DNA from 2 places in the Blastococcus sp. SYSU DS0828 genome. Region 1 is predicted to be linked to the other one. Evidence: predicted binding sites of a transcription regulator. Region 1 holds the regulator's gene; the other holds the start of a gene.
What was found. The regulator LexA, encoded in region 1, represses DNA repair genes until DNA is damaged. The targets are predictions, from matches to a motif close to TCGAACANNTGTTCGA.
Positions count from the first base shown of each region.

Region 1 (7,065 bases):
GGCACCCAGGCCGACGCCGACCGCTCGCTGGCCGAGCTGGCCGCCCTGGCCGAGACGGCGGGCTCGCAGGTGCTCGAGGCGGTCAGCCAGCGGCGCGACAAGCCCGACGCTGCCACCTACGTCGGCTCGGGCAAGGCCAACGAGATCCGCGACATCGTCGCCGCCACCGGCGCCGACACCGTCATCTGTGACGGTGAGCTCACCCCCGGCCAGCTCAACCAGCTGGAGAAGGTGCTCAAGGTCAAGGTCGTCGACCGGACGGCGCTGATCCTCGACATCTTCGCCCAGCACGCGACGAGCCGGGAGGGCAAGGCCCAGGTCGAGCTCGCCCAGATGCAGTACATGCTGCCGCGGCTGCGCGGTTGGGGTGAGTCGATGTCCCGGCAGGCCGGTGGCCGGGTCGCCGGCGGTGGCGGCATCGGTACCCGCGGACCGGGTGAGACGAAGATCGAGACCGACCGCCGGCGCATCCGCGCCCGGGTGAGCAAGCTGCGCCGGGAGATCGCCGGCATGGCGACCGCCCGCGCCACCCAGCGGGCGAGCCGGGGACGCAACGCCGTGCCGAGCGTGGCGATCGCCGGGTACACCAATGCGGGCAAGTCAAGCCTGCTCAACCAGCTCACCGGCGCCGGCGTGCTGGTGGAGAACGCGCTGTTCGCCACCCTCGACCCGACGGTGCGCCGGGCGCAGTCGCCGGACGGCCGGGAGTACACGCTCACCGACACCGTCGGCTTCGTGCGCCACCTGCCGCACCAGCTGGTGGACGCGTTCCGCTCCACGCTGGAGGAGGTCGCCGCGGCGGACCTGCTGCTGCACGTGGTCGACGGCTCCGACCCCGATCCGCTCGGCCAGATCGACGCCGTCCACGTCGTGCTGAGCGAGATCGACGCGGCCGCCGTGCCGGAGGTCATCGTCGTCAACAAGGTCGACGCGATGAGCGAGGAGGACATCCTCACCCTCCGCCAGGCCCTGCCGGGCGCGGTCTGGGTCTCGGCCCGCACCGGCGTCGGCATCGACGCCCTCCGCAAGCTGGTGGCCGAGCGGCTGCCGCACCCCGACGTCGAGGTCGACGTGCTCGTGCCCTACGAGCGCGGTGATCTCGTGGCCCGGGTGCACCGGGACGGCGAGGTGCTCGGCGAGCGGCACGAGGACGGCGGCACACGGCTCACCGCGCGGGTGGACGGCGCCCTCGCCGCGGTGCTCGAGGAGTTCGCGGTCCCGGTGGGCTGAGCTGGGGCGGTCGATCGGCTCGGATCACGATCCGGTCACGGGCCGGTACGGTGGCGGCGTGACCAGGGGCGCGGTGCGGGTGGCCGAGTCACCGCGCGCCGCCCCCGTGGTCCCGCCCGGCCGGCCGCCGTGGTGGCTGGTCGCCGTGGCGCTGCTGGTCGGCGTCCTCATCACCGCCGACCTGCTCCGCCACGGGCCGTCGGAGCGGATGGACCTCCGGGTGTCGGAGATCGTCAGCGACTGGGGCCTGAGGGACACGCCGGGCTACCCGGCGGTGTGGGTGGTCACGCAGCTCGGCGGGCGCGTGACCATCCTCGTCGTCCTCGCCGGCCTGGTCGGCTACCTGCTGTGGCGGCGCGGCACCTGGATGCCGGCCCTCCGCGTGCTGCTGGCGCTCGGGGTGCTGACCGCCGGGGTGTACGCGATCAAGCACGGGATCGGGCGGACGGCGCCGGCGTTCCCGGGCTCCTACTTCTTCCACGCCGACGGCGCCTCGTTCCCCTCCGGTCACGTCGCCAACGCAGTGCTCATGTGGGGGGTGGCCCGCTGGCAGGCGGTCGAGTACGGGCTCCCGCCGGCGGTACAGCGGACCTTCTGGTGGCTGAGCGTCGTCGGGCCGGTCGCCACTGGCGCGGCGATGGTGTCGCTGGACTTCCACTGGGTCACCGACGCGGTCGTGGGCGCCGCCGTCGGGATCGTCCTCCTGGGCGTGGTTCATGCACTGGACGCGATGGTTCTGTCACGCTTGGTACGTGCCCGAGCAGGCCAAGCGAGTTCCTAGCCGCGCCCGGCGGCGTCGGCTCGTCGTCGCGAGCGCCCTGACCGGCGCCCTGGCCGTGCTCGTCCCCGGGTCCGCGTCGGCGGAGGAGCCGGCGCCGGAGGTCCGGTGCGCCATCACGGACCCCCGACTCGCCGAGCTGTCCGGCCTGGTGGTGGTAGGAGAGCAGATGCTCGCCCTCAACGACGGCGGTGACCGGGTCGAAGTCCTCGGGCTCGATGCCGCCTGTGCGGTGGTCGACGTGCAGGCCGGGGCCGCGGACCCCTTCGACCCCGAAGACCTCGGCGTCGGCTCGGACGGGAGCGTCTGGATCGCCGACACCGGTGACAACGGCACGAGCCGTGCCACCGTCGCGCTGCATGTCCTCCGGCCCGACGGCGCGGCAGCGCTGCATCGGCTGACCTACCCCGACGGCGCGCACGACGCCGAGGCGCTGCTCCTGGCCCCGGACGGGACGCCGTACCTCGTGACCAAGGAAGTGCTCGGCTCCAGCGGGGTCTACCGGCCCGCCGCCGCGCTCGTCGACGGCGGCACTGTGCCGATGGAGCGGGTGGGCACGGTCAACGTCACCCTCACCGGAACCCCGGGTGGCCCCGTGGGTCGTGCGGGGCAGTTGCTGATCACCGGAGGTGCCGTTGCCGGCGACGGGAGCGCACTGGCGCTGCGCACCTACACGGACGCCTACGTGTGGCCGCTGTCCGGTTCGGACGTGCCCGGTGCGCTGGCCGGCGAACCGGTGCGGGTGGCGCTCCCCGAGTCGCCGCAGGGCGAGGCCGTCAGCTTCTCCGCCGACAACCGGGCGCTCGTGGTCGCGAGCGAGGGCCTGCCCAGCGCCGTCACCGTGGTTCCCCTGCCCGCCGCGACCGCCGCCGCGAGGCCGACTCCCGCGGAGGACCCGCTGCCGTCCTTCGCGGAACTCACCCGCTCGGACCGCTCGCCGATCGCCTCGGCGCTGATCGCCGCCGTCGTCGCCACTCTCGTGGTCTGGGTGGGCGGGAAACTGCGCCGCCGGACCTGACCCTCAGACCCGGCGCAGGACCGACACCACCCGCCCGAGGATCGTCGCCTCGTCTCCGGGGATCGGTTCGTAGGCCGGGTTGTGCGGCAGCAGCCACACGTGACCGTCCCGGCGCTTGTAGGTCTTCACCGTCGCCTCGCCGTCGATCATCGCCGCCACGATCTCCCCGTTCTCGGCGGTCGGCTGCTGGCGGACGACGACCCAGTCGCCGTCGCAGATGGCGGCCTCGATCATCGAGTCACCGGCCACCTTCAGCATGAAGACCGTCCCCTCGCCGACCAGCTCGCGCGGCAGCGGGAAGATGTCCTCCACCGCCTGCTCGGCGAGCACCGGCCCGCCGGCGGCGATCCGGCCGACGAGCGGGACGTAGGCGGGCGCGGCGGCCTGCACCCCGTCGTCGACCACGGGTCGCTCGACGGCCGCGGTGGTGGTCCGGCCGGCATCGCCGGGCAGGCGCACGTCCAGGGCGCGCGGCCGGTTGGGGTCGCGCCGCAGCCAGCCCTTCTTCTGCAGTACCGAGAGCTGGTGCGCGACCGAGGATGCCGAGGACAGTCCGACGGCCTCGCCGATCTCCCGCACCGAAGGGGGGTAGCCCCGTCGGTCGATCGAGTCGCGAATCACCTCGAGGACCCGCCGCTGCCGCTGGGTCAGCCCGTCCCCGTCGGCCGCGCGGTCGGGAAAGGCCCGCACCGACGCGGACCCGTCCGCCGTGCCCGCGGCGCCGCCCCGGTTGCCGGACGTCCTGCTCGAGTCCGCCACGTCTCCTCCTCGCCGGCTGCCCGCGCAGCTCTCGACCCTCGTCGTCGGAGGAACCGTAGCGCCGATCGCCGGCCACTTCAAACAGGTGTTCGAAACTTTCCGTGTCGGGTCACATCTGTCGGCCGCATCCGGTAGACATCGGACAGGCGTTCGAATCGAACACACGTTCGGGTCCGGCGACGTGCCGGCCAGAGGGGCTGAACAGATGACGAGCAGCACGGCATTGCGGGTCCGTGGAGAGGTGCCGGTCGGCCCGGCGGAGCGGCGTGCCGTTCGGCCACCCGCCCGGCACCTCCGGGTGCTCCCGCCGCCTCGCTCCTACGCGGAGACGCTCGACCCCGGGTCCGCTGCGCCTCTCCGGGCGGCGGGTCCCCCGAGGGCGGAGGCGGGGCGCCCACCCGGCCCGGGTCGTCCGGCGCAGCCGCCGCTCCGCCTGACGGCGCGCGGCCGCCGCCTGGTGGTGGTCCTCGCCCTCCTCCTCGCCGTGGGCACGATCGCCCTCGGTGACGCCGTCCTCGGGCAGGAGGGTGGCGGGTTGGCGCTCATGGGGACGACGAAGGTGGTCGTCGAGCCGGGCGACACGCTCTGGTCGATCGCCGGATCGGCCGCCGACGGGCGCGACGTCCGGGACGTCGTCGTCGACATCCGGCAGTTGAACGGGCTCGACACCGCAGCCATCACGCCTGGTCAGGTCCTTCTCCTGCCCTGACGCCTCGCGGACTCGCCCGAGAGCGCCTCGCGGCAAGGTGTTCACAACGCGGCTCGGCGACTTCGTCAACCCTCAGTACAGGCACGTTCACCGTGCGTGCTGGTCGGCCACCTACGGTACGTCCGTGTCCAGCGTCATGGAGAACCGCGCCGCCGTGTTCACCACTCGTCCCCAGGCCGTCGAGGTCCACCAGGCGGGTGCCTGGAGTGCGGGGGAGCTGTTGGGGTGGCGACACGACGACTCCGGCGCGTGCCAGATGTGGGTGCGGGTCGTCACCGGAGGCGAAGAGCAGGCGCTCTGGATCGACCTGGGGGATGTGCGGCTTCCGGAGTCGCCGGTCGTCGAGGTGTCCCCGGTGACGCAGGCGATGCCCGCCTCCCCGTCCGCGGCACCGCTCCGGGACGGTCCGTCGACCGATGTCGAGGCGACCGCCAGCCTGCCGCTGCTGCGCGACCGCTGTGAGCCGCGGACCGGTGCCCAGCGGCCGGGCGGTCGCCGGCGCGCGCCGGAGAGCGACCCCGTGCAGGCCGCGCCGGCGTCCTCGGTGCCGGTGCCTCCTCCGGGTCGGCACCGCGCTCCGGCCACCGAGTCCGGCCCGGTCGTGGGCCGGCACCGCGCCGCCGACACCGACCTCTTCCCGGCCGTCGTCGAGAGCGCGCCGGACGCGCAGTCCCCGACCCGTGAGGACCGACCGCGGGGCGGTGGCTGGTCGGTGCCCGCGGCCCGCTCCGCGAGCACGGTCGAGACCCGCTCCACGGCGAGCGGCTGGACCCCGCCGGCCGACGTCGACCAGGATCTCCTGACCCGCCCGATGCGGTTGAGTGACCAGATCCCGCACTCGCGGCGGCCCCGGGTGGGCGGCGCGGTCAGCGTCTGATCGTCGTTCGGCGGCCCTCGCCGCGTCGACCCCGCGGGGGTGCTCGGCGCCGCCGTCGCGTGCCCGCCGGGTCGCCCTTGGCCGGGTGCGGACCGCCCAGTTCGCCGATCGGTGTGCGGCCGGCGCGTGGTTCTGCGGGTCGGAACCGCGCATGAGCGCACAACCTTGCCGGGGCGAGCGTCCCCGGGTCGTTCCTGCGGTGTGTCGCCGCGCTCGGCACCCTCTCCGGGGAGCGTCGGGCACGGAGTTCGGCGCGTCGTCGCGGCGTGTCCTGTGACAGCTGGGGACCGCTGTTCCGCCTGCGCACCGCAGTGTCGGGGCGGAACACGCCGACGGAACGATCACTTGCACATCTTGTGTGGCCCGTCCTAGGGTTCCCCTACATCTAGTAGTTACAGAGCTGTAAGCCCGTCCACAGGCTGGTCCTCAGGTTGTCCCCGGCGCATCCACCGGATGTCCCCAGGGGAGTGCACAGCCGGCCGGTGGCGGGCGCGGCGCGAAGGGAGGTGAACCACCGTGCGTTGCCCGTTCTGCCACAACGCCGACAGTCGGGTCATCGACTCGCGGGAGGCCGACGAGGGCGCCACCACCCGGCGTCGTCGCTCCTGTCCTGCGTGCGGGCGGCGGTTCACCACCGTCGAGGAGGCGGTGCTCGCCGTCGTCAAGCGCAACGGCGTCAGCGAGCCGTTCAACCGCAGCAAGGTGGTTGCCGGCGTCCGGCGGGCCTGCCAGGGCCGGCCGGTCGACGAGGGCCAGCTCAAGCTCCTCGCCCAGCAGGTGGAGGACGCCATCCGCGCCAGCGGCGCGGCGGAGGTGCCGAGCCACGAGGTCGGCCTGGCCATCCTCGGCCCGCTGCGCGAGCTGGACGAGGTGGCCTACCTCCGGTTCGCCAGCGTCTACCGCTCCTTCACCTCGGTGGCCGACTTCGAGCGGGAGATCGCCGAGCTGAAGGCCCGGCAGCCCGCCGCGCCGCCGGGGGAGACGGGCCCGCCCGAGCCCCGGCGACCCGTTCCGTCCGGCACCGGCGCCGGCACCTGAGAACTGTCGGTGCCACCCGATAGACAGCAGTTCGAGCAGTTACCGATCGCGGCTCTTCCCCAGCCCCCGATCCACCACCGCGCAGCACCACCGCGCAGCCCCGCGAAGCACCACGCGACACACGACCAGGGAGAGCTCCACACCATGACCGAGACCGACGACCGCGTGGCCGGCGCCCGCCCCCGCCGCAGCGCCAAGACTCCCAGCCGGGCCAAGGGCCTCAAGATCAAGCGCGTCTTCACCACCGCTGGTGTGCACCCGTACGACGAGGTGACCTGGGAGCGTCGTGACGTCGTCATGACCAACTGGCGGGACGGCTCGATCAACTTCGAGCAGCGCGGTGTCGAGTTCCCGGCCGAGTGGAGCATCAACGCCACCAACATCGTCACCACGAAGTACTTCCGCGGCGCCGTCGGCACCCCGCAGCGCGAGACCAGCCTGCGCCAGCTCATCGACCGCGTGGTGCTCACCTACACCGAGGCCGGCCGCGAGCACGGCTACTTCGCCACCGAGGGCGACGCCGAGGTCTTCGAGCACGAGCTGACCTGGATGCTGCTGCACCAGTACTTCAGCTTCAACTCGCCGGTCTGGTTCAACGTCGGCACGAGCGCGCCGCAGCAGGTCAGCGCCTGCTTCATCCTCGCCGTCGACGACGA
Region 1 is NZ_JBJHAK010000004.1:188,291-195,355, reverse strand. It holds gene hflX (GTPase HflX) at 1-1,230, shown strand, start outside; gene ACI79Q_RS05000 (phosphatase PAP2 family protein) at 1,289-2,011, shown strand; gene ACI79Q_RS04995 (hypothetical protein) at 1,983-3,026, shown strand; gene lexA (transcriptional repressor LexA) at 3,030-3,785, opposite strand; gene ACI79Q_RS04985 (LysM peptidoglycan-binding domain-containing protein) at 4,246-4,494, shown strand; gene ACI79Q_RS04980 (hypothetical protein) at 4,619-5,371, shown strand; gene nrdR (transcriptional regulator NrdR) at 5,888-6,409, shown strand; gene ACI79Q_RS04970 (vitamin B12-dependent ribonucleotide reductase) at 6,554-7,065, shown strand, end outside.

Region 2 (7,065 bases), on a different contig from region 1:
CCGGGGACGACCCGCACCGGGACACCGGCGAACTCGGGGCGCTCGGCCACCTCGAGCACGGCGGCGGCCATGGCGAAGACGCCCGGGTCTCCACTGGAGACGACCGCGACCCGCCGCCCCTCCCGGGCCAGCGTCAGCGCGTGCGCGGCACGGTCGGCCTCGACGCGGTTGTCGCTGGGGTGCCGGGTCTGGCGCGGGTTGGCCGCGACCCGGTCGAGGTAGGGGCCGTAGCCGACGAGGTCGTCGGCGGCGGCGAGCGCCTCGGCGGCCTCCGGGGTCGTCCAGCTCCGCGCGCCCGGACCGAGGCCGACGACGACGACCTCTCCGTGCGTGGCCGCCTCGCCGGAGGGCTGGGCCGGCTCCGTGACCTGCGGCGTGAGCGGGCTGGGCAGCAGGGCGAGGGAGAAGTACGGGACGCTCGCCGGGTTGACCTCGGCGAGCGGCAGGCACCGCTGACGGTCGGTGGTGGCCCGCTCGACGTAGAGCGCCCGGTCGAGCACGCCGGCCCGCTCGAACGCCTCCCGCACCTGCGGGAAGGTGCGGCCGAGCTTCATCACCGCCGCCGAGTCGGTGCCGGCCAGCCGGGCGGCGAGCTCGTCGGCCGGCAGCGTGCCGGGGAGCACCGTGAGCACCTCGTCGCGCTCCACCAGGGGCCGGCCGACCGCGGCGGCCGCGCCGCTCACGCTGGTCACCCCGGGGACGACCTCGGTCGGGTAGCGGTGCGCCAGCCGCTTGTGCATGTGCATGTAGGAGCCGTAGAAGAGCGGGTCGCCCTCGGCGAGGACGACGACGTCGCGGCCGGCGTCCAGGTGGGCGGCCAGCCGCGCAGCGGCGGCCTCGTAGAACTCGTCGATCGCGCCCTGGTAGCCGCCCGGGTGGTCGGTGGTCTCGGTGGTGACCGGGTAGACCAGCAGCTCCTCGATCTGCCCTTCGCGCAGGTAGGGCTCGGCCAGGCCGCGGGCCACCGACCGGCCGTGCCGCGCGGCGTGGAAGGCGACGACGTCGGCGGCGCCGATCAGCCGGGCGGCCTTGACCGTGACGAGCTCGGGGTCGCCGGGGCCCAGCCCCACCCCGTAGAGCCGGCCGGTCGTCTGTCCGCTCATTCGGCGGTGCTCGCGATCGCGTTGATGGCGGCCGCGGTGATCGCGCTGCCGCCGCGCCGGCCCCGGACCACCAGGAACTCCAGGTCGGACTCCGCCAGGGCGTCCTTGGACTCGGCGGCGCCGATGAACCCGACAGGGATGCCGAGCACGGCGGCGGGGCGCGGGGCACCGGCGGCCACCATCTCGAGCAGATGGAACAGCGCGGTGGGGGCGTTGCCGATCGCGACGACCGCGCCGTCGAGCCGGTCGCGCCACAGCTCCAGCGCCGCGGCGGTGCGGGTGGTGCCCAGCTCGGCGGCGAGCCCGGGGGTCCGCGGGTCGTTCAGGGTGCAGATGACGTCGTTGTCCTTCGGCAGCCGCCGCCGGGTGATGCCGCTGGCCACCATCTGCGCGTCGCAGAGCACCGGTGCGCCGGCGTTCAGCGCCTCGCGGGCGCGCTGCACGACGTCGGGGGAGTGGGCGATATCGTCGACGAGGTCCACCTGCCCGCAGGCGTGGATCATCCGCACCGCCACCTGGGCGACGTCGGCGGGCAGGTTCGCGAGGTTCGCCTCGGCGCGGATGGTGGCGAACGAGCGCCGGTAGATCTCGGCGCCGTCCTTCTCGTAGTCGTACATCGGGCAGGAGGCTACGTCCCGCGCTCGGGCCACCTGCTCCGGGGAACGGCGGGCGGTCCCAGCCCACCGCTGTGCTGCGTGCTTGAGCAGGCCGACGAACCCCTCCCAGGACCCGGGGAGGGTTCGTCGTGCGTCGGTGGCTCAGCCGGTGCGCGAGTGTTCGGGTTGGCCGGTGATGCGGGGGAAGATCAGGATCTCGGTGCCGTCGGGCCGGTAGGTGTGCCATCGGCCGGCGGTATCTCGTTCGATGCGGAATCCGTGGTGGACCTTGGTGTGGTGGCGTTCGCACAACAGCCCGGAGTTCTCCAGCGAGGTCTCTCCGCCGTCGGCCCAGTGCACGAGGTGGTGGACGTCGCACCAGTGGGCGGGGGCGTCGCAGCCGGCGAACACGCATCCCCGGTCGCGGTACTCGACCGCGCGGCGCAGGGCCGGCGGGACGACCCGGTGCCGGCGGCCCAGGTCCAGGAGCTCGCCGTCGGGGCCGATGACGATGCGGGAGACGTTGCCGTCACAGGCCAGCCAGCGGGCGCGGGCGGCGGAGATGGTGGCGCCGAGCCCGGTGGTGGCCGCGCCCGGTCCGGTGGCGGGGTCGACCAGGTCGGTGAGGTCGATCCGGACGATGACGTGCGGCTTCACGGTGCGCAGGACCGGCAGGGCGCCGGAGGCGAGCTGGTTGTCGGCCAGCTGGACCAGGGCGTCGGCGGACTGCTGGGCGCGGGTGCGGCTGTCCCCGGCGGGGCGGGAGGCCTGCACGATCGACTCGATCGCGGCCTGGAACTTCTCCCCGCCGACGGCGTCGAGCTCGCCGCGGAACCCGACGCGGCCATCGGCGTGGGTGACGAACACCAGTGACCGGCCCTCGGTGGGGTCGGGCTCGGGGCCGTCGGGGTCGAGCCGGGCCAGGTAGTGGTCCACGACCTGGCGGAGTTCGGCGTGCGGGCGACTCGCGGCGACCTCGGCCAGGGTTGCGTCGACTCCGGCGAGGTCCACGTCGTGCGCCTGCGCGGCGGCCACGTTCACCGGTGCGGCGACCGGGGCTATCACCGCGACCGCTTCCGCCGTGATCGCACCCGCGGCGAACGCGGCTCGCACCGCCGGTAGCTCGGGCAGCGCCCGCCCGGAGCGCACCACCCGGGACGCCGCGGCCGACGACAGCCGGGCATGTCCGCGCAGCCAGGAGGCCATCGTCCGCTGCCCGTCGTGCTCGGCGGCGGAGGTGACCCCGCACTCCCGCACGGTGCGGGTGACTTCCGCGGCGAGCCGGTTCTGCGCCACCAGCAGCGGCCGCAGCCGGTCGAGCAGCTGCGGGCCGAACCGGCCGGCCAGGTCCTCGGCCGCCAGGTCGTCCAGCGCGGCCGTCAACCGGTCCAGCGCATCACCCGCAGCGGTCGAACACACGTACGAATACTAGCCGGGCGGGCCGGCCTCGGCAACCCGAAACTGCAGGTCAGAAGCCTGTCCACAGATTTCAGCACAGCGTGGACAGCGGTGGGTCGTGGTGCTCGGCAGTTCACTGCGGCGGGTGCCCGCTCTCGCATGGCCCGACCCGCCACGTGCGTCCTCCGGCCCGGCTCCGGGCTAGCGTCGCGCCGTGCCCGACTTCCCCGCTCCGGAGCCGCCCGCCCAGCAGGTGGCCTTGCGCGCGACCGTCGAGTCAGTGCTGCGTGACCACGAGGGCACCGTGTCGTACCGGCACCACGACGCTTCTGGCAGTCCGGGAACCGGCGGGAGGCCGTCTACGGCTGGGGCACGACGATCGAGCCCAGGACGGCAGGCGAGCCGATCGAGGTGTGGTTCGACGGGCTCGACGAGGACATCGCGGTCGACCAGGTCCGCGGCCGCTGGTGGCGACGCCGGCTGGTCCGGCACGAGTGGCGGGACCTCACCGACCTCGATGACGTCTTGGCCGACGTCGTCCGCGTGCTCCGCGCATTGCTGAGCGACTACCGGTAACAGGGCGCACGCCCCAGCCCCGGGTTCAGCATCGTGGGCTGCTGTCCGTCACCCCTGCCGGAGCGAGCCGGCCTCAGCCGGGGTGGCCGCTGCCCTCGACCCGGTAGCCGGCGCCGGTCGCGACCACGTCCACCACTGCGCCGCCGGGCCGGCCGCAGCGCCGCTCGCACCCGGCCCAGTGCTGCCGCGCCCCGTCCGCCGGGAGGGATCCGGTGATCACGGCAGCGGTCGCGTCCGACCGCACGTCGGCCAGGGACTTCGCGCACCCGGGCAGTCCCGCGCAAGCGGTCACGCGCGTCCACGGGCTCGTGGGGTCGAGCACCAGCCCGGCGTCGGCCAGCGACCTGGCCGCCGACCCGTCGGCCAGGTCGGGCGCGACGACCCCGCGCCACGGGGTCAGCTGCACCTCTGCCGCGACGTCGGCGAGCAGCGACACCTGGGCGGCGGTCAGCCGGCCCAGGGGGACCACCGCGGCGAGGGCCGTGCGGCCGTCGTCCTGCCGCACCGCACCGATCGGGCGGATCCGCGGCTGGGCCGGCACCTCGACCCGCTCCCCGGCCGGGGCGTCCAGCCGCGCCGCCACCCGTGCCGGCCCGTCGGCGAGTTCGGCCAGCCGCCAGGCCGTTCCGCCCTGGGCGGCGCGCTCGTCGAGGAATGCCCGGGTGGCCGCCAGCGCGAGGTCGACGGCGTCCGCCGGACCGGCGCGCAGGCCGGAGTCGGCGCCGGCGAGGGTCAGCGCGACGGCGTCGGGGGCGAGCGCGAACAGGCCGACGTCCCCGCCGAGCGCGGCGACGTCGCCCCGGCCGTCGTCGAACGTGGCCAGGAACCGTCCCGGCAGCGCGGCGAGCGACGGGTCGGCGCACAGCCCGGCGTCGAAGTCGCGCACCCAGGGCCGGGCGTCGAGCAGACCCCCGGTCCGCCCGCTCAACACGCTGCCCAACAGGTTGCGGGCCGTCTCGTGGCTGTCGCTGGGCAGCAGCCCGGCCGCCGCCAGCCGGCCGCCGAGCTCGCCGGCCGATCCGGGGCGCAGGCCCCGCAGCTGCACGTTGCCGCGGCTGGTGAGCTCCAGCGCGCCGTCCCCGAGCTCGACGGCGGCCGCGCCGAGGACGCGCAGCTGGTCGCCCACCAGCAGTCCACCGGGGACCCGCACCCGCGCGAGCTCCCCGTCGGCGGCGGAGTGGGTCTGCAGCGCGCCGGGGCAGGCGTCGGCCCGGTCCCGGAGGGGAGGCGTGGGCAGCCCGGCTGATGACATGGCGCCCGCGAGGCTACGTCCCGGGTCGGCCCGAGCCGTCGGCGGTCAGCTCCAGTCGATGCGCTCGGCCAGCGCGCGCAGCCGCGCCCCGGACGCCGGGTCCACCGACGCCGCCCAGGCCACCCGGCCCAGGACGTGGTCCCGGAACGTGGCGGGGTCGCGGCCGCGGAGCTGGGTGGTCCAGCCGCGGGTGGCGCAGTTGTGCAGCAGCGCGCGCAGCTCGTCCCGCTCGCGGCGGGGCAGCGCCGGGCGCTCGTTGACCACGACGCCCAGCACTGCCTGCCGGCGGGCCGAGCCCATCGCGCGTGTCTTGGCGGCGTTCACCCGGAAGCCCTCCTCCCGGGCGATCTCACCCACCAGCTCGGCCAGCCGGCCGCGCCCCACCCGGGTGCCGCCGCTGAAGGTCAGGTCGTCGACGTAGCGGGTGTAGGTCGCGCCGAAAGTCGCCGCGAGCGCGGCCAGCCGGCGGTCCAGCCGGTAGCAGACCAGGTTCGCCAGGGCCGGGGACGTGGGCGCACCCGGCGGAAGATGCGGCACGGCGAGCCGCGTCCCCAGCCGCCGGTGCCGCTCCCGGGCCACGGGGTCCTCCGGCGGCGGGATGCGCCGCCACACCGCGGCGGGCACCACGGTGGTGACCAGGCCGGTCACCGCGTGCGCGACCGGCTCGGGGAGGCCGGCCTGGCCCAGCAGCAGCCCGTGGACCCGGGGCGCGGGGACGCTCGCGAAGAAGTGCTCCAGGTCCATCCGCAGGACGACGGCGGCGCCGGCGTGCGGGGCGGCCGCCGTCCGCACCGACCGGCCGGGCACGCAGCCGTGCGCGGCACCGTGCACCGGGACCGGGTCGAGCACGTGCCGCAGGAGCCGCCGCTGGATCTCCTTCAGCCGGGGCTTCGGTGCGGCGAGCAGCCGGACGCCGGTCGGCCGGTCCACCGCCCGCCAGCGGTAGTGGCGCAGGGGCTCGGGCGCCGTGCGCTCGAGGGTTCGGGCGTCGGCGAACCAGGCCAGCTCGCCCTGGTCGAGGTCGAGCAGCCGGGCCAGGGCGCTCAGGTCGGGCAGCTCCACCGTGGGCAGCCGGGGCCGGACGACGGCGGTCGGCACCGGCTCCCAGTGCACCACCCGCGGCGGCACCTCGGCCGCCTGACCGCGCGCCCAGCCCCCCGTCGTGCGGAGGAAGGCGGCCAGTTCCCGCGGGCGGTCGGCCGGTGGGTGCCAGTAGGCCCCCAGCACCTCACCGACCAGCGTGCCCACCCAGCGGGGGGCGCGCCGGTACCCGAGCGCGACGGCGACCCGGCGCACCATCTGCGGGCGCCGCCACCGCCCGGCGAGCAGCGCGGTGGCGATGCCGTTCGCGGTGACCTCGGCGCGCCGGGTGGCCGTCACCGGCGGGGCCGCCGAGCGCGACGGCGGGGAGGGCAGCCGCTCCGTGACGGAGGCGCCGGGACGTGCGCGGAGCGCGCCGTCCGGCGGGTGACGCATCGCCCTGCTCTGCTGCGAGACCCCGGGGTTGCCCCGGAGGGACCGGCTCCTCGCCGGTCGTCCTGCCCTCCCCGCCGCACCCGGCCACGGTAGGGGGCCGATCCGGCCCTGACCAGTCCGGGCGGCGGATCCGCGCTGGTCGGGCGATCACGCGGGGTCGCGGTACGCCTCGGGGAGGCGGCGGCGCCGCAGGTCCACCCGACGCGCGGCGAGCAACCGGCCGTCCGCGGCCCGTGCCTCCACGAGGGGCGGCACGCCGTCCCAGACGACCACGAGGTGCCCGTGCCGCGGCACCCTGATCTCCCGCGGACCGACGACGACCCGGTCGACCTCCGCGCTCGCCCTGAGCACGGCGTAGCTGACGTACCGGGCACCCCAGGGCAGCAGCCGCCCGGCGTTCCGGAGCGACGAGCCACCGCCGCGCCAGAGGAGGTGACCGCCCAGGGCCGCGGCGGCGGGGCGGTCGGCCAGGTCGTCGTCCTCGAACCCGCCGCCCCCGCCGCCCCCGAGCAGCGACCACTGGGCCCCGCGCCGCACGAGCACCCAGGCCTCCTGCACCGCGCAGCCGACGCTCCGGCGGGCGAAGAGGGTGCAGGCGACGTCCCCGTCGACGTCGACGGCCAGCGGGGCGAACCGCCGGCGTCGGCTGATCCGCGGCGGGGAG
Region 2 is NZ_JBJHAK010000001.1:319,461-326,525, reverse strand. It holds gene ACI79Q_RS01530 (precorrin-2 C(20)-methyltransferase) at 1-1,103, opposite strand, end outside; gene ACI79Q_RS01525 (precorrin-8X methylmutase) at 1,100-1,720, opposite strand; gene ACI79Q_RS01520 (DUF222 domain-containing protein) at 1,862-3,091, opposite strand; gene ACI79Q_RS01515 (hypothetical protein) at 3,509-3,673, shown strand; gene ACI79Q_RS01510 (precorrin-3B synthase) at 3,747-4,925, opposite strand; gene ACI79Q_RS01505 (reverse transcriptase family protein) at 4,971-6,401, opposite strand; gene ACI79Q_RS01500 (hypothetical protein) at 6,549-7,065, opposite strand, start outside.
Region 2: a site for LexA is predicted at 3,109-3,124, ahead of ACI79Q_RS01520 (DUF222 domain-containing protein). Genes of this name have one in related genera too.